Linked DNA regions of Halorhodospira halophila. The protein of the gene in region 2 interacts with the protein of the main gene of each other region in a pairwise test. Links are inferred from orthologs where the notes say so. Each region holds a gene or a part of one and is shown on either strand. Other genes may lie near its edges.

Region 1 (4,304 bases), on a different replicon or contig from region 2:
CACCGACCAGGATCACGTCCTGGATGTCGCTGGCCGCCAGGCCTGCGTCCTTGAGCGCGGTCTTGCACGGCTCGATGGTGCGCTCGACCAGGTCCTCGACCAGCGACTCGAGCTTGGCCCGGGTGAGCTTGATGGCCATGTGCTTCGGACCGCTCTGATCCGCGGTGATGTAGGGCAGATTGATCTCGGTCTGCTGGCTCGAGGAGAGCTCCACCTTGGCCTTCTCGGCCGCCTCGCGCAGGCGCTGCAGCGCCAGGTGATCCTGGCCGAGGTCAATGCCCTGGTCCTTCTTGAACTCCTGGATCAGGTAGTCGATGATCCGCTTGTCGAAATCCTCGCCCCCCAGGAAGGTATCGCCGGAGGTGGAGAGGACCTCGAACTGCTTCTCGCCGTCGACCTCGGCGATCTCAATGATCGACACGTCGAAGGTGCCGCCGCCCAGGTCGTAGACCGCGACCTTCTTGTCGCCGCCCTCCTTGTCCAGGCCGTAGGCCAGCGCCGCCGCCGTCGGCTCGTTGATGATGCGCTTGACCTCGAGTCCGGCGATCTTGCCGGCATCCTTGGTGGCCTGACGCTGGGAGTCGTTGAAGTACGCCGGGACGGTGATCACTGCCTCGGTGACCTCCTCACCCAGGTAGTCCTCGGCGGTGCTCTTCATCTTCTGCAGGGTGCGCGCCGAGACCTCCGGCGGCGCCATCTTCTTACCCTGCGCCTCGACCCAGGCGTCGCCATTGTCCGCCTTGACGATCTTGTACGGCATCTCCTTGATGTCGCGCTGGACGACATCCTCGTCGAAGCGCCGGCCGATCAGGCGCTTGACCGCATGGATGGTGTTCTCCGGGTTGGTGACCGACTGCCGCTTGGCCGGGGCGCCGGTGAGCACCTCGCCATCCTCGGCGAAAGCCACCACCGACGGGGTGGTCCGATCGCCCTCCGCGTTCTCGATCACGCGGGTCTTATTGCCCTCCATGACCGCCACGCACGAGTTGGTCGTGCCCAGGTCGATGCCGATGATCTTACCCATAATTCGCTCCTGCTAACCGTTGAATCTGTCCGGGCCTGATTGCCTTCTGCCCCTTAAGTGCGGTGCCCCATCGGCTTTTTCAAGGGCCCGGTTTGAATCGCGCCGAATCGCGTGCCTTTAGGCGGTCTCGTCCACCGAGCCACCGCTGCCCGCACTGCCGTCGGCCTTCTTGGCCACCACCACCAGTGCCGGGCGCAGCAGGCGATCCTGCAGGCGGTAGCCCTTCTGCACCACGTGGAGCACGGTGTTCGGCTCCTGCTCTTCGCTGGGCTGCGTCGCCATAGCTTCGTGGTAGTCGGGGTTGAAACGCTCGCCCAGCGGGTTGATCTCCTCGATCTCGAAGCGCTCGAAGACCTGATTGAGCATCTTGAGGGTCAACTGCGAGCCCTCGAGGAGCTTCTCGCGATCGGCCTCGGCGTCTTCGGCCGCCTGGACGCCCATCTCCAGGCTGTCCTTGACCTGCAGGAGATCGCCGCAGACCTTCTCGAGCCCCTGCCGCCGGGCCTGGTCGACATCCTTTTCCGCGCGGCGCTGCGCGTTCTCCAGCTCGGCGCGCATGCGCAGCACCTGATCCCAGTTCTCTTGGGCCTTCCGCTCGGCGTCAGCAAGGGCGTTCTCGAGTTCCTCGATACGCTGCTCCAGGTCCTCGGCGCTGGTACCGGCCTCGTCCGCCGCGGCGCCCTCGCTCGCCGAATCGCCGCTCTGGAGCTCGCCCTCGAGCGCCTCCGAGGCCTGACGGGTGTGCTTCTGCTCCGACGCCTCGGCGGTTGCCTGCGCGTCGCCGCGCACCTCGGGCTGCTCCTCGGTCGTGCTCTGTCGCTGGTTATCAGTCATATGGCTGCTCCGCTGGATTGAGCCGGAAAACGGTTACTGGCAGCCCACCACCGGGCGCCCCAAGCGCGGCCACCGGGTGCACTGCCTCCTGCCTGGGCACAGGTGTGGGGATCTAGCGCGGCGGATTCAAGGCCGAGCCGACCAATCGGGCGGTGATGTCGACGATCGGAATGATCCGGTCGTAGGCCATGCGGGTCGGCCCGATCACCCCGAGCACCCCGGCCGCCTCACCGGCGACCCCGTAACGGGCCGTCACCAGCGAGAGACCGTCGAAGACCTCGTAACCGGCCTCCTGGCCGATGTAGATCTGGACGCCATCGGCCCGCGCGCAGCGATCGAGCAGGTGGAGGATGTCACGCTTCTGCGTGAAGGCCTCGAACAGCTGGCGCAGCCGGTCCACATCGGAGAGTTCCTCGAACTCCATCAGATTGGTCTGACCCGCGACCACGTACCCCTCGTCGTCCTGCTCCTCCGCCAGGGCCTTCTCGCCGACCTCCACCGCCGAGCGCATGAGTTCGTCGAGCCGCTGCTGATCGGCCTGCATGGCGGCGAGCAGGCGCTGGCGCACGCGCGGCAGCTCCACGCCGGCGAACTCCGCATTGAGGTAGTTGGCGATGCGCTGAAGCTCAGCCTCGGAGAAGTCGCGCTCGGTGCGGATGACGCGGTTCTGCACATCCCGCTCATTGATCACCAGGATCGCTAGCACGCGACGGTCGGACAGCGGCAGGAACTCAACGTGGCGCAGCACCGCCCAGTCGCAGCGCGGGAGGGTCACCACACCGGCCAGCCGGGTCAACTGCGAGAGCAGGTCCGAGGCGGAGTCGGCCAACTCCTCCGCCCCCTCCTCCCGGTCGCGAACCAGACGCCGGCGGAGCTGTTCGACGGTGTCGCCCTCGATGGGCTGGACCTGGAGCAGGCAGTCGACGTAGAAGCGCAGGCCCCGATCGGTCGGCACCCGACCGGCCGAGGTGTGCGGCGAGACCAGATAGCCCAATTCCTCGAGGTCGGCCATGACGTTGCGCACCGTGGCTGGGCTGACGGACAGCCCGGCTTCACGGGCCAGGCTGCGCGACCCGACCGGCCTGCCGCTGTCGATGTAGCGACGCACCAGCGTGCGGAGCAGGGTGCGCGCGCGGTCGCCCAGCTCCAGGTCGTGCGGCGGGCTCATGGCTCATGCACCACGGGTTGCGCGATTTCGCGGGGGTTGCACTTAGGGCGCTCAAAGTGCGATCAGAGGCTAGCAAGCCGCGCGAACGACCGTCAACGCGCCAGTCGCCGGCCAATTGGCGCCCCCTGGGCGACGTGATACCGTTCCCGACCATGGACGTACATCCACCACCGCCCTTCCCCACCGTCGGCATCACCGGCAAACCCGGCGACCCGGCCATCACCGGGCTGGTCGAGCGCTTGCTGCCCATGCTGGAAGCGCGCGGCTGTACGGCGTTGCTCGATGAGCAGTCCATGCCGGAGACCGGTGATCACCACCTGCAGCGCGTGCCCCGTGAAGCCCTGCTCGATGCCTGCGATCTGATCATCGCCATCGGGGGCGACGGCACCCTGATCCACATCGCCCGGGCCGTGGCCGGCCGGCGGGATGTCGCCCTGATGGGCATCAACCGCGGCCGGCTGGGGTTCCTGGTCGACATCGCACCCGAGCATCTGGACGAGGTCGCGCAGATCCTGGACGGGCAGCACGTCGTCGACGAGCGGCTGATCCTGCGCGCCGAGATCCGCTCCAACCAGGATGATACGCTGCTCCGCGAGGACGTGGCCATCAACGAGGTGGTCCTGCACCGCTGGAACACCGCGCGGATGATCGAACTGGTCACGCGGATCGACGGCGAGCCGCTGAGCGATCACCGCTCCGACGGACTGATCATTGCCACACCGACCGGCTCGACGGCCTACGCCATGGCCGGAGGCGGGCCCATCGCCCACCCTAACCTGCACGCCATGGTTCTAGTGCCGGTCTGTCCGCACACGCTGAGTAATCGGCCACTCGTGGTCGATGGAGACAGCCGGATCGAGATCGATGTCCACCCGCGGTTCATCGAGCACGTCCGGGTCAGCTGCGACAGCCAGAGGGACCTGACCCTCCAGGAGGACAGCCGGCTGGTGGTGCGGGCCCACCCGAGCCCGATCCGCCTGGTCCATCCGCCGGGCTACAGCTACTTCAACCTGCTCCGCGCCAAGCTCGGCTGGGGCGGGCCGCTGTGCAACATCGAACCCTTCGGCGCATAGGGAGAAGCGCTGTGCTCAGGGAGATCCACATCCGCGACTTCGCCATCGTCGATCAGCTCGATCTGGAGTTCGGCGCGGGCATGCATGTGCTGACCGGCGAAACCGGTGCCGGCAAGTCCATCCTCCTCGACGCCCTTGGCCTCTGCCTCGGCGACCGCGCCCGGTCCGAGATCATCCGCCCCGGGGCGGAGCGCGCGGAGGTCAG
Region 2 (4,377 bases):
CGCCGGAGCCATCACTGTACTGCACGGCACCGGAGCCGAGGTCGGCCTCCAGGCTGCTTGGCGGGTAGCAGAGGGAATCGGGCTCGTTGCAACCCTGGAACTCGGCGTAGAGCTGCGCCCCCTCGCCGATCGGCTCCGCGGTCTCCAGGTGCACCTGCAGCGTGCCCCGGTAGATGACCACATCGCCGAAGAACTCGTCGGAGAACGACTCGCCGCTCGGGTACGCGACCTCGACGATCTCGTTATCACCGTCGCGCAACTCGAAGTCGAAGGCGTGGCGGTAGAGGTAGTGGTCCTCAGCCACGTCCCAGCGTGCGACCAGGCGATCCTCGCCCACCTGTTCGACGGTGAACGGGAAGATCTCCTGCTGATCCACCATTCCCTGTGCCGGGGCGGCCGCAATCAGCAGACCCAGCGCCAGCCACAGCGCCGCGATCAGACCGCCTCGGTCGTAACGCATCCTGCCCTTCATCGGCTTACACCCTCCTACCGGGTTTCATCGCGTATCCAGTCCAGGAAGCCTGCCAGGCCCTTTTCGATGCCGACCGCGATGACCTCTGGAAGTTCATACGGATGCCGCTCCACAAGCATCCCCTCCAATCGGGTGTAGGCAAAATCCGATGTCTTGATCACCAACAGGCACTCGGTCTCCGCCTGCGCCTCTCCCTCCCAGTAGAAGACGGAGGTCACCCCCGGGACGATGTTGACGCAGGCGGCCAGCCGCGCCTCCACCACCTCGCCGGCGAGCCGGCGGGCGGTCTCCTCATCGGGGCAGGTGCACAGGACGACCAGTTCTCGACTCGACATGGCTGCACCTCCTCGGTCGTTGAACAGGGGTTGAATTCTACCATCGGCGTCCTCATCCACCGGGTACCGGCAGGGAACGTCACCCGAAGCAGGTGTCGGAAGCCCTTGACGGAGAAGAACCGAACGATATGATTAGCACTCACGGTTACCGAGTGCTAACAGCTAGCAGGCCGCGGGAAGCGCGGCGAACCAGATCCCAGAGTCCACGACCAAAGAGAGAGGGAGAGAGGACCGATGAGCATCCGTCCCCTGCACGACCGAGTGGTCATCCAGCGCCTTGAAGAAGAGCGCACTTCCCCGGGCGGCATCGTCATCCCGGACACCGCGGCCGAGAAGCCGATGAAGGGCAAGGTCATCGCTGTCGGCAACGGCAAGATGCTCGACAACGGCGAGCGTCGCCCCGTCGAGGTGAACGTCGGCGACCAGGTCCTGTTCGGCAAGTACGCCGGCACCGAGGTCAAGATCGACGGCCAGGATTACCTGGTGATGCGCGAGGACGACATCATGGCCGTCTTCGAGGGCTGACGCAGCGCCGACTTCCAACGCGCAGCGAGCCAGACACCCGAGACCCGAACACCGAATCGAGCAGAGGAGCCAACCATGGCTGCGAAGGAAATCCGTTTCTCCGATGATGCGCGCCAGCGCATGATGAGCGGCGTCAACCAGCTGGCCAACGCCGTCAAGGTCACCCTCGGCCCGCGCGGCCGTAACGCCGTCCTCGAGAAGAGCTTCGGCGCCCCCACCGTCACCAAGGACGGCGTCTCCGTCGCCAAGGAGATCGAGCTCGAAGACCACTTCGAGAACATGGGCGCGCAGATGCTCAAGGAGGTCTCCTCGCAGACCTCGGACGTCGCCGGTGACGGCACCACCACCGCGACCGTCCTGGCCCAGGCCATCCTGCGCGAGGGCATGAAGTCCCTGGCCGCGGGCATGAGCCCGATGGAGCTCAAGAAGGGCATCGAGAAGGCCACCGAGACGGCCTCCAACTACCTGGCCAACGAGCTGTCCAAGCCCTGCGAGGACGACAACTCCATCGCCCAGGTCGGCACCATCTCCGCGAACTCCGACGAGGCCGTGGGCCGAATCATCGCCGATGCCATGGGCAAGGTCGGCAAGGAAGGCGTGATCACCGTCGAGGAGGGCTCCGGCCTGGAGAACGAGCTGGATGTTGTCGAGGGGATGCAGTTCGACCGCGGCTACCTCTCCCCCTACTTCGTCACCGATCAGCAGACGATGAAGGCGGAGCTCGAGGACGCGGCGATCCTCCTCCACGACAAGAAGATCTCCAACATCCGCGATCTGCTGCCGCTGCTCGAGGGCGTGGCCAAGCAGAACCGGCCGCTGCTGATCATCGCCGAGGAGGTTGAGGGCGAGGCCCTGGCCACGCTGGTGGTCAACAACCTGCGCGGCATCGTCAAGGTCGCCGCGGTCAAGGCGCCCGGCTTCGGTGACCGCCGCAAGGCCATGCTCCAGGACATCGCCATCCTCACCGGCGGCACGGTCATCTCCGACGAGGTCGGCATGACCCTGGAGAACGCCACGGTCGACGACCTGGGCACCGCCAAGAAGGTGCAGATCTCCAAGGAGGAGACCACCATCGTCGGCGGCGCCGGCCGTCACGACGACATCATGGCCCGCGTCGAGCAGATCCGTGCGCAGATGGAGGAGTCCACCTCCGACTACGACAAGGAGAAGCTCCAGGAGCGCGTGGCCAAGCTGGTCGGTGGCGTTGCCGTGATCAAGGTCGGCGCGGCCACCGAGGTCGAGATGAAGGAGAAGAAGGCCCGCGTCGAGGACGCCCTGCACGCCACCCGCGCTGCGGTGGAAGAGGGCATCGTCCCCGGTGGTGGCACGGCCCTGATCCGCGCCCTGGCCGCCCTCGAGGGCCTGAGCGGCGCCAACGAGGAGCAGACCCAGGGCGTCGCGCTGGTCCGCCGTGCCATGGAGGAGCCGCTGCGCCAGCTGGTGACCAACGCCGGCGAGGACGCCTCCGTGATCGTCAACAAGGTCAAGGAGGGCAGCGGCAACCAGGGCTACAACGTCGCCACCGGCGAGTACGTGGACCTGGTGCAGGCCGGTGTCCTCGACCCGACCAAGGTCACCCGCTCGGCCCTGCAGAACGCTGCCTCCGTGGCCGCGCTGATGCTGACCACCGAGGCCATGGTCGCCGACCTGCCGAAGAAGGACGACGAAGGCGGTGGCGGCGACATGGGTGGCATGGGCGGCATGGGGGGCATGGGCGGCATGATGTAAGCCGTCCGGTTCCCGGCGCCCTGACGCCGCAACCGAACCCCCGTCGGGCCTCGCCCGGCGGGGGTTTTTTCATGGCTACGGGGGCAGCTTGCGAGGCGGCCGCCAGCGGCCCAAACTACGCTCCCGAGCCGCCCCATTCACCCGAAAAGAGCACGGATCGCCGGTGAGCGAGAAGAAAAAGCGCCGCAAGGGCAAGAAGAAAAAACCGCCGACCAACATTTTCCACCCCGCCTACTGGCCGACCTGGCTCGGGCTCGGGGTGCTGCGCCTGCTCGCACTGCTGCCCATCCCACTGATCGGCCGGCTCGGGGACGGGCTCGGCATGCTGCTCTGGGCGGTCGTGCCGAGCCGGCGTCACATCGTGCGCACCAATCTGGGCCTGGCCTTCCCAGAGCTGGGCACACGGGGACGGCGCCGCCTGGAACGCGCCCACTTCCGCTCGGCCGCCCGCGGCATGCTGGAGGGCGCACTGGCCTGGTGGGCACCCATCAACCGCCTGGCGCCCTACTACACCATCGATGGCCTGGAGCACCTAGAAGCGGCCCGCGAGGGCGGTCGCGGGGTTATCCTGCTGGGGCCGCACTACACCAGCGTAGAGATGTGCGGGAAGATCATCGGTGCCCACGTGGCAGATTTCTACCCGGTCTACAAGCCGGCCAAGGACCGCGCCTTCAACACCGCCATGGTGCGCGCGCGCCGCACCGGCGTGGTCGATGTGCTGCCCAATACCGACATGCGTCGCATCCTGCGCGTGCTGCGTGAAGGCAACGTCGTCTTCTACGCCCCGGACCAGGACTTCGGCCGCCAGGGTTCGGTCTTCGCGCCGTTCATGGGCGTCGAGACCAGCACCCTAACCATGACCGCGCGCCTGGCGCGGAGCACCGGCGCCCGGGTGGTGCCGCTGCACTGCCGGCGCCTGGCCGGCAACCGCTGGCACGTCTTCCTGGAGCCGGCGCTGGAGCCGTTCCCGACGGGCGACGACGTCGCTGACGCCACGCGGATCAATTCGGTCATCGAGGCTCAGGTGCGCGACGCCCCGGAGCAGTACCTGTGGCTGCACCGCCGTTTCAAGACGCGCCCCGACCCGGACGCCCCCAACCCGTACGCCCGCGCCGGGCGCAGGGACTAGTCGGCCAGGGGCACGGAACGACGGATGGAGGGGTGGCCGGTGAAACCGGCCCAGAGATCGCGGAAGCACTCCCCGTTGACCGGGTGCCGGGCCTCGGGGGCCAGCTCGGCCAGGGGGCGGAGGACAAAATCGAAGCGGAGGATCTCATCCCGGGGCAGGGTCACCGGATCGCCCTCGAGGACTGCATC
Region 3 (4,305 bases), on a different replicon or contig from region 2:
CCGCGGTCCAGGGTCCGGCGCAGGTCGCCGTCGGTGAAGATGCCCAGCACCCGCTGCTCCTCGTCGACGATGGCGGTCATGCCCAACCCCTTGCGGCTGATCTCCAGCAGGGCGTCACGGAGAGCAGTTCCGGGGGCGACGCGGGGGATGCGCTCGCCGGTCTGCATGATGTCCTCGATATGGAGCAGCAGCCGGCGTCCGAGTTTGCCGCCGGGGTGCGAACGGGCAAAGTCCTCGGCGGTGAAGCCGCGCGCATCGAGCAGTGCGACGGCGAGGGCGTCGCCCATGGCCAGGGTGGCCGTCGTGCTTGCCGTGGGCGCCAGCCCGAGAGGGCAGGCCTCCTGTTCGACGCCGACGTTCAGGTGGACCGAGGCAGCCCGGGCCAGGGTCGACTCCGGACGTCCGGTGAGGGCGATCAGCGGCACCCCGAGGCGCTTGATCAGCGGCAGGATGGCGGTGAGCTCGTCGGTCTCGCCGGAGTTCGACAGCGCGATGACCACATCGTCGGGGGTGACCATGCCCAGGTCGCCGTGGCTGGCCTCGCCGGGGTGGACAAAGAATGCCGGTGTCCCGGTGCTCGCCAGGGTGGCGGCCATCTTCGAGCCGATGTGCCCGGACTTGCCCATCCCGGTGACGATCACCCGTCCACGGCAGGCGAGCATGTGCCGGCACGCTTCGCTGAAAGGCTGGTCGATGCGCTCGCCGAGGGCAGCGACGGCATCGGCCTCGAGCTGCAGGACGGCGCGACCGAGGGCTCGGAGTCGCTCGTCGCCTTCTTCCGGGGCGCCTTGGTGCCGTTCGATCAGGGTGCGCATGGGCGTCATCCGTCCATTCTACGACATCTGTTCGCCGGATCGGACAACCCCCGGGGCAGAATTGACCACCCCGGCGCGGGGATGGATACTGCCGGTCCCTTTTCCAGAACCGAGTAGGCTGATGGGCGTCGCAGACACCGGCGACGAGATCTTGGCGCGGGTGCGTGGCCTGCGGGTCGAGCGCGGCGGCCGGGCGATCTTCGATGGCGTGGACCTCGACATCCGGCGGGGTCGGGTGACCGCCATCATGGGCCCGAGTGGCACGGGCAAAACCACCCTCCTGCGCGTGCTGGGCGGTCAGCTCCGGCCCGGGGCCGGCTCGGTGGAGGTCATGGGCGAGGAGGTGCCCCGCCTCGGTCGCCAGGCGCTTTATCGCCTGCGTCGGCGCATGGGGGTGCTGTTCCAGAGCGGGGCGCTGTTCACCCACCTGTCAGTCTTCGAGAATGTGGCTTTCCCGCTGCGTGAGCACACCCGGCTCCCCGAATCCCTGCTCGAGACCCTGGTTCTGCTCAAGCTCGAGGCGGTGGGGCTGCGTGGCGCCCGGGAGCTGATGCCGGCGGAGCTCTCCGGCGGCATGGCCCGGCGGGTGGCCCTGGCCCGGGCCATCGCCATGGATCCGGCGATGGTGATGTACGACGAGCCCTTCGCCGGCCAGGACCCGATCACCATGGGGGTGCTGGTGGACCTGATTCGGCGGCTCAACGATGTCCTCGGCCTGACCTCGGTGGTGGTTTCCCACGACGTCCAGGAGACCCTGGCCATCGCGGATTACGTCTACGTACTGGCCGACGGGGCGGTCATCGCCGAGGGCACCCCGGCGGCCCTGCAGGAGGCGCAGTCGGAGTCGCTGCGCCAGTTCATTGATGCCCGGCCGGACGGGCCGGTGCCGTTCCACTATCCGGCGCCCGGGCTGGCCGACGAGCTGATCGGCGGGGGGCGGCGATGACCGGTCTGTTCCAGGCGTTGGGGCAGCGGACCCTGAACGGGCTGCGTGGCCTGGGTGAGGCGGTGCTGCTGATGGGGCGGATCCTGCGGGCCGCTCCCGAGGTGGTGGTGCGTCCGCGGTTGCTCGTCGAACAGATCTACGCCGTGGGCGTGTTGTCGCTGGTGATCATCCTGGTCTCGGCGCTGTTCGTCGGCATGGTGCTCGGCCTGCAGGGGTACTACACCCTGTCGGACTTTGGGGCCACCGAGGCGGTGGGCACGATGGTCGCCCTGTCGCTGGTCCGCGAGCTTGGCCCGGTGGTCACTGCGCTTCTCTTCGCCGGGCGGGCCGGCTCGTCGCTGACCGCCGAAGTGGGGCTGATGAAGGCCACCGAGCAGCTCTCGAGCATGGAGATGATGGCGGTGGACCCGGAGCGACGCATCCTGGCGCCGCGCTTTTTCGCCGCCCTGCTGGCGGTGCCGCTGCTTGCCGCCGTGTTCAGTGCCGTGGGCGTTTTCGGCGGCTATCTGGTGGCGGTGGGCATGGTTGGAGTGGATGGCGGGGCATTCTGGTCCAACATGCAGAACGCCGTCACCATTCAGGATGATATCTTGAACGGCGTGATCAAGAGCGTCGTCTTCGGCTTTCTGGTCGGTTGGATCGCTCTGCACAAGGGGTACATGGCGGTGCCGACCTCCAGTGGCGTCAGCCGGGCGACGACCCTCGGTGTGGTGCACGCCTCGCTGGCGGTGCTCGGGCTCGACTTCCTGCTCACCGCACTGATGTTCGACTGACGGAGCAAGGGTATGAGTCAGCGGCTCGTGGAGATCTGGGTCGGGGTGTTCGTGGCCATCGGCCTGGCGGCGATGATGGTCCTGGCCCTGCAGGTCAGCGGCCTGACCGAGCTGCGCCAGCCGCCCGGCTACCACGTTACGGCCAAGTTCGACAATGTCGGCGGCCTGCGCGAGAAGGCGCCGGTGAGCATGGCCGGGGTTCGGGTGGGGCGGGTCGAGGCGATTCGGCTCGATCCGGACAGCCACCAGGCCGAGGTCAAGATGCGCATCAACGAACGCTTCGGTGCCATCCCGGCGGACAGTGCGGCGGCCATCTACACCTCCGGTCTGCTCGGCGAGCAGTACGTGGGGCTGGAGCCGGGGTGGGAGACCGAGCCCCTGGCCGATGGTGACCGGATCACCGAGACCCAGTCGGCCGTGGTTCTCGAGCGGATCATCGGCCAGTTCGTTACCGGCATGCAGGACTGAGTTCGCCAAGCGCGATGGAGGCAGGAGCGATGTTCAAGGCGAATCGGTGGACCCGGGATCTGGCACTGGCCTCGGGGCTGGTGCTGGTGCTGGCGCTCGCTGCCGGGCAGGCGGTGGCCAAGCCGGACCCGCGGCAGGTGGTGCAGGAGGTGACCGACGAGGTGATGCGGGTGCTCGATGAGCACGGCGAGGAAATCGTTGGCGATCCGGTGGCCCTCTACGAGAAGCTGGCCCCGGTGGTCGAACCACACATCGATTACGACCGGATCGGTGCGCGCATTCTCGGGCCGCACTGGCGGGACGCCGACGCGCAGACCCGCGAGCGCTTCGTCACCGAGTTCCAGCGCAGCCTGCTGAGGACTTACGCCTCCAGCATGGAGGATTACACGGGCGTCGACGTGCGCATCCTGGGCAGCCGGCAGCGCGACGGCGGTGTCCAGGTGGGCATGGAGGTCGGTTCCGGCGACAGCCGTGCGCGCATCCTCTATCGACTGGAGGAGCGGGAGGAGGCCTGGAAGCTGGTGGATGTCACCGCCGAGGGCGTCAGCCTCATCCACAACTACCGCGAGGACTTCCGGTCGCGCCTGCGGGACAAGGATCTTGAGACCGTGATCGAGGAGATGGCACAGCGCAACCGGGACATCGGTTTCGAATGACCCGCGCGGCCCTCGTCAACGGTGCCGACGGGCGCTGGCGGGTTACAGGGCGCCTGGAGCTCGATACCGTGGGGGAGCTGTGGGCGCAGGGCATGGAGCGGTTCGCCGTTGAGGGCGGGGCCTGCGAGATCGATCTGGCCGAGGTGGAGCGGACCGACAGCGCCGGTGTTGCGCTCCTGATCGACTGGACCCGGCAAGCCCGGGGGCGGGGCGGGCGGCTGCGCCTTTGCCATGTTCCCGAGCAGATGCTGGCCATTGTCCGGGCCAGTGGGGCCGGGTCGGTGCTGGAAATCGCCGACGTCCCGGCCTGAATCCGCTATAATCGTCCGCCTTCGCGGGGAGCCCGCGGTCCGTTTCCGGAGGGGATCGCCCCATGATGCAGCCAGAAGAGATCGAACGCCTGATCCAGGAACAGCTCAGCGATGTTCGGGTGGAGGTCAGTGGTGACGGTCGCCACTTCCGTGCCTTCATCGTCAGCCCCGACTTCCAGGGGCTGTCGCGCATCCAGCGCCACCGCCTGGTCAATCGCGCCCTGCGCGCCCACATCGATGACGATACCCTGCACGCCATCTCCATGCGGACCCTGACGCCCCCGGAGCACGAGCAACAGCAGAAGGCGGGGTAGGCCGATGGAGCGACTGCTCATC
Region 4 (4,728 bases), on a different replicon or contig from region 2:
CGCCGGCGGCGGCACCCGTTGGCGGGACCTCCTGGCCCTGCATCACGCGCTTGACGTAGGCCTCCACGTCCTCGCGCCGAATACGCCCCTTGCGTCCGCTGCCGCTGACGCGCCCGAGGTCGACGCCGAGCTCGCGGGCGTAGCGACGAACCGAAGGGCTGGCGTGGGCGGCGCGGTGGCCGTCGCGATCGATCGGCGGCTGCCCGCCGCTGGACGCGGCGGGCCCTGTGCCGCTGCCCGCCGGGGCGGGCGCAGGGGCCACCGGCGCCGATCCGCCGGCCGGCTTCTCGCTTCCGGACGATCCGGCCGTTTCCTCGGCCGGGGCGCCCTCAGCAGCCGGGGCCTCGGCCGGTGCCGCCGGCTCAGCCGGCCCGGATGCGGCATCGGCGGCGGCCGTGTCGACGGTGGCGATCACACTCCCCTCGGAGACCATATCACCGACGGCGATGTGCACCGCCCGGATCTCGCCCCCGACCTCCGCCGGCACCTCCATGCTCGCCTTGTCGGACTCGAGGGTAATCAGCGACTGCTCCGGCTCGATCCGGTCCCCGGGCGCGACCAGGACCTCGATCACCTCCACGGCCTCGAAGCCGCCGATATCCGGTACCTTGAGCTCCTGTTCCGCCACGGTCACACCTCCCACGGGTTCGGGGCATCCGCCGCCAGCTGGTACTTGCCGATGGCCTCGCTGACCTTCCCGGCCTCGATCTCGCCCTCATCGGCCAGGGCGTAGAGGGCTGCCGCGGCGATGTGGTAGCGATCCACCTCGAAGAAGCGCCGCAGCTTCTCGCGGGTATCCGAGCGGCCGAAGCCGTCGGTACCCAGGGACCAGAACTTGCGTCCGATGTAGGGACGGATCTGATCCGGGTAGGCGCGCATGTAGTCGGTGGCGGCAATGGCCGGGCCACTGTAGCCCTCCAGGCACGCCTGCAGGTACGACTGCCGACGCTCGGACTCCGGGTGGAGGCGGTTGCCCCGGGCGCAGGCCATGCCGTCGCGGGCCAGCTCGGTGAACGAGGGGCAGCTCCAGATATCGGCATGGACGCCGAAATCGCCAGCGAGCAGCTCCGCGGCGGCGATCACCTCGCGGAAGATGCTCCCCGAGCCCATCAGCTGCACCCGCGGCCCCTTCTTCTTGGGGCCGGCGCGGAAGAGGTACATGCCGCGGCGGATGCCCTCCTCGGCCCCCTCGGGCATCGCCGGATGGGTGTGGTTTTCGTTGTAGACGGTCAGGTAGTAGAAGCAGTTCTCCTGCTCGGCGTACATCCGGCGCAGCCCGTCCTGGACGATCACCGCCAGCTCGTAGTCGAAGGCCGGGTCGTAGGAGACGCAGTTGGGGATGGTCGAGGCGAGGACGTGGCTGTGGCCGTCCTGGTGCTGCAGCCCCTCGCCGTTGAGGGTGGTCCGGCCGGCGGTGCCACCAATCAGGAAGCCCCGGGCCTGGATATCCCCGGCGGCCCAGCACAGGTCCCCCACCCGCTGGAAGCCGAACATGGAGTAGAAGATGTAGAAGGGGATCATGTTGACGCCGTGGTTGGCGTAGGCCGTGGCCGCCGCCATCCACGAGGACATGGCACCGGCCTCATCCAGCCCCTCCTCGAGGATCTGCCCGGTCTGCGCCTCGCGGTAGGACATCAGCTGATCGGCGTCCTCGGGCTCGTAGAGCTGCCCCACGTTGGAGTAGATGCCGAGCTGACGGAACAGCCCCTCCATCCCGAAGGTGCGCGCCTCGTCGGGGATGATGGGCACCACCCGCTGGCCGATCTGCTTGTCGCGGGTGAGCACCGTCAGCGCGCGCACGAAGGCCATGGTGGTGGACAGCTCCCGCTCGCCGCTGTCCTTGAGCAGCGCGTCGAAGGCGGAGAGCTGCGGGACCTCGAGCGCCGGCGCCCGCTCGTAGCGCACCGGCATGTAGCCGCCCAGGGCCTGCCTACGCTCGTGGAGGTAGCGCATCTCCGGGGCGTCGTCATCGGGCTTGTAGAAGGGCGTCTCCTTGAGCTGCTCGTCGGGGATGGGGATCTCGTAGTGGTCGCGGAACCGGCGCAGGGCGTTCTCACCCATCTTCTTCTGCTGGTGGGTGATGTTCTGCCCCTCGCCGGCCTCGCCCATGCCGTAGCCCTTGACGGTCTTGGCCAGGATCACGGTCGGCTGCCCGGTATGGTTCACCGCGGCGTGGTAGGCCGCGTAGACCTTGTGCGGGTCGTGGCCACCGCGGTTGAGCCGGTAGATGTCGTAGTCGGACATGCCGGCGACCATCTTCTCCAGCTCCGGGTACTTGGCGAAGAAGTGCTTGCGGGTGTAATCACCGCCGCGCGCCTTGAAGGCCTGGTACTCGCCGTCGACGGCCTCCTCCATGCGCTGCTGCAGCAGCCCCTCGTGGTCAAGCTCGAGCAGCGGATCCCAGCGCGAGCCCCAGATCACCTTGATCACGTTCCAGCCGGCGCCGCGGAACTCGCCCTCGAGCTCCTGGATGATCTTGCCGTTGCCGCGCACCGGACCGTCGAGGCGCTGCAGGTTGCAGTTGACCACGAAGATCAGGTTGTCGAGCTGCTCGCGGGCGGCCAGGCCGATCGAGCCCATCGACTCCGGCTCGTCCATCTCGCCGTCGCCCATGAAGCACCAGACCTTGCGGTCTGCGGTGTCCTCGATCCCGCGGTGGTGCAGGTACTTCATCATGCGCGCCTGCTGCACCGCCTGGATCGGGCCGAGGCCCATGGAGACGGTGGGGAACTGCCAGAAGTTGGGCATCAGCCAAGGGTGGGGATAGGAGCTGATGCCGTCGCCGTCGACGTCCTGACGAAAACCGGCCAGCTGCTCGGCGCTGAGCCGCCCCTCGAGGAAGGCGCGGGCGTAGATCCCCGGCGCGGAGTGCCCCTGGAGGAAGACCAGATCGCCGTCCTGCTCCTCGTTGGGCGCCCGCCAGAAGTGGTTGAAGCCGACCTCGTAGAGGGTGCAGGCCGAGGCGTAGCTGGCGATGTGCCCGCCGATGCCGTCGTGCTCACGGTTGGCGGCAACCACCATGGCGATGGCGTTCCAGCGCACCAGCGCCCGGATACGCCACTCCAGGTGGTGATCGGTGTACTCCGGCGGGCGCACCTCGAGGTGCCGGGGGATGGTGTTGATGTAGCCGGTGGTGGCCTTGAAGGGCAGATGGCCGAGCCGGCGCCGGCCCTTGCTGACCAGGTGCTCGAGGATCTGCTGCGCCCGCTCGGGCCCCTCGTGCTCGATCACCGCATCCAGGGCGTCGAGCCACTCCTGGATCTCCTCCGGATCCGGATCGTCGCGCAACTCGGGTATCGATTTCATGGTCCACCTCCTGGTTAAGAGTCGCCGGGACCCACGGGGCGCGACACGGCGGGTGGCCGTCCCGCACCCGGCGGCCTTGTGGGCCCCCGGGGGATCCCCGCAGACGGGCGAGCTTTGTTGTTCTTGTCGTCGCTAGGTCACGGCTGCCTCTCCGCTCCCTCGGGCGGTTCCTCGAGCAGCTCGTCGAGCGAGGCGCTCTTGCGCGTCGACATCCCCGCGGTGACCGCAAAGCGCATGGCGTCCTCGACACTCATATCGACGGGCTCGACCACCGAGGCCGGAACCAGCAGCGTGTAGCCACCCACCTGGTAACTCATGGGGGTGTAGACGGCGATGGTGTGCTCGTCACCGAGCCCTTCGGCCACCCCCGCCCACTGCCTGCGCGTCACCACGCCGAGCACCCGGTAATCGCTACCGGGCAGCGGCACCGTGACCACCTGGTCGCCCAGCTCCTCGGCCCGGGAGACAAACCCGGTCAGGTCCTGCACCGCCCCGTAGATGGTCTTGACCACCGGCAGCTGCAGGAGGATCTGCTCGAACCACTCCCACAGGCGGCGCAGAAGGTAGAAGTTGAGGAGGACGCCGATGGCGAAGATGCCGGCCAGTGCCAGGGCCACGCCCAGGCCGGGGTGATACCAGGTCTCGGGGATGATCAGCTGCACGACGCTCCCGAGCGCCCGCTCGGCGGTCATGATCAGCCAGTAGAGAAGATAGAGGGTGACGACCGCCGGCAGAACCGCCAGCAGCCCCTTGAGGAAAATACCGCTAATCCTGCGCATGGTATTGCTCCCCGCTGGCTTGCCGGGGCGCCGTGGCGCCCCGGCAAGGCTCTGGGGACAGCTCCCGGTTCAGCTCACCTTGGGGGCGAGCTCGCCGGACTCGTAACGCTCGACCATGGTCTCTAGGGGGACCGGCTTGATCTTGGACGCCATCCCCGCCGAGCCGAAGGCCTCGTAGCGGGCCTTGCAGATCTCCTTCATAGCCTCGGTGGAGGCCTTCAGGAACTTGCGCGGGTCGAAGTTGGACGGGTTCTCGGCCAGGTGCTTGCGCACCGCGCCGGTGGAGGCCAGGCGCAGGTCGGTATCGATGTTGACCTTGCGCACCCCGTTGCGGATGCCCTCTTGGACCTCCTCGACCGGTACGCCGTAGGTCTCGGGGATCTCACCGCCGAACTGGTTGATCAGCTCCAGCCACTCCTGCGGCACCTGGGAGCTGCCGTGCATGACCAGGTGGGTGTCCGGCAGGCGCTGGTGGATCTCCTTGATCCGGCTGATGGCCAGGATGTCGCCCGTGGGCGGACGGGTGAACTTGTAGGCGCCGTGGCTGGTGCCGCAGGCGATGGCGAGGGCGTCGACATGGGTATCGCGGACGAACTGCGCCGCCTCCTCCGGGTCGGTGAGCAGTTTGTCCTTGTCCATCTTG

Evidence for each region.
Region 1: the proteins of groL (region 2) and grpE interact in binary tests that used the Escherichia coli proteins (3 or more experiments, as listed by UniProt). The link is inferred for Halorhodospira halophila from one-to-one orthologs.
Region 3: the proteins of groL (region 2) and CCR79_RS11305 interact in binary tests that used the Escherichia coli proteins (3 or more experiments, as listed by UniProt). The link is inferred for Halorhodospira halophila from one-to-one orthologs.
Region 4: the proteins of groL (region 2) and aceE interact in binary tests that used the Escherichia coli proteins (3 or more experiments, as listed by UniProt). The link is inferred for Halorhodospira halophila from one-to-one orthologs.

What each region holds. Positions count from the first base shown.
Region 1 is NZ_NHSN01000018.1:180,242-184,545, forward strand. What follows is about bases 1-2,847. They hold grpE (nucleotide exchange factor GrpE), read right to left. Parts: upstream 1,859-2,847; coding sequence 1,142-1,858; downstream 1-1,141. Other genes in these bases: dnaK (molecular chaperone DnaK), read right to left, coding at 1-1,024; hrcA (heat-inducible transcriptional repressor HrcA), read right to left, coding at 1,971-2,847. Also shown: more of hrcA, read right to left, coding at 2,848-3,026; CCR79_RS08015 (NAD(+) kinase), read left to right, coding at 3,179-4,099; DNA repair protein RecN, read left to right, coding at 4,111-4,304. UniProt on the Escherichia coli protein: Participates actively in the response to hyperosmotic and heat shock by preventing the aggregation of stress-denatured proteins, in association with DnaK and GrpE. It is the nucleotide exchange factor for DnaK and may function as a thermosensor.
Region 2 is NZ_NHSN01000033.1:2,192-6,568, forward strand. What follows is about bases 814-3,733. They hold groL (chaperonin GroEL), read left to right. Parts: upstream 814-1,407; coding sequence 1,408-3,060; downstream 3,061-3,733. Other genes in these bases: groES (co-chaperone GroES), read left to right, coding at 1,042-1,332; CCR79_RS12420 (lysophospholipid acyltransferase family protein), read left to right, coding at 3,224-3,733. Outside these bases: protein-disulfide reductase DsbD, read right to left, coding at 1-472; divalent-cation tolerance protein CutA, read right to left, coding at 487-807; more of CCR79_RS12420, read left to right, coding at 3,734-4,189; folK (2-amino-4-hydroxy-6-hydroxymethyldihydropteridine diphosphokinase), read right to left, coding at 4,186-4,377.
Region 3 is NZ_NHSN01000026.1:9,775-14,079, reverse strand. Bases 1-2,848 are described here. They hold CCR79_RS11305 (ABC transporter ATP-binding protein), read left to right. Parts: upstream 1-936; coding sequence 937-1,761; downstream 1,762-2,848. Other genes in these bases: mlaD (outer membrane lipid asymmetry maintenance protein MlaD), read left to right, coding at 2,547-2,848; mlaE (lipid asymmetry maintenance ABC transporter permease subunit MlaE), read left to right, coding at 1,758-2,534; CCR79_RS11310 (KpsF/GutQ family sugar-phosphate isomerase), read right to left, coding at 1-824. In the rest of the region: more of mlaD, read left to right, coding at 2,849-3,002; CCR79_RS11290 (MlaC/ttg2D family ABC transporter substrate-binding protein), read left to right, coding at 3,032-3,658; CCR79_RS11285 (STAS domain-containing protein), read left to right, coding at 3,655-3,969; CCR79_RS11280 (BolA family protein), read left to right, coding at 4,032-4,283; murA (UDP-N-acetylglucosamine 1-carboxyvinyltransferase), read left to right, coding at 4,288-4,305. UniProt on the Escherichia coli protein: Part of the ABC transporter complex MlaFEDB, which is involved in a phospholipid transport pathway that maintains lipid asymmetry in the outer membrane by retrograde trafficking of phospholipids from the outer membrane to the inner membrane.
Region 4 is NZ_NHSN01000017.1:20,744-25,471, forward strand. What follows is about bases 431-3,701. They hold aceE (pyruvate dehydrogenase (acetyl-transferring), homodimeric type), read right to left. Parts: upstream 3,307-3,701; coding sequence 631-3,306; downstream 431-630. Other genes in these bases: aceF (dihydrolipoyllysine-residue acetyltransferase), read right to left, coding at 431-628; CCR79_RS06075 (DUF502 domain-containing protein), read right to left, coding at 3,444-3,701. Outside these bases: more of aceF, read right to left, coding at 1-430; more of CCR79_RS06075, read right to left, coding at 3,702-4,085; fba (class II fructose-bisphosphate aldolase), read right to left, coding at 4,155-4,728. UniProt on the Escherichia coli protein: Component of the pyruvate dehydrogenase (PDH) complex, that catalyzes the overall conversion of pyruvate to acetyl-CoA and CO(2).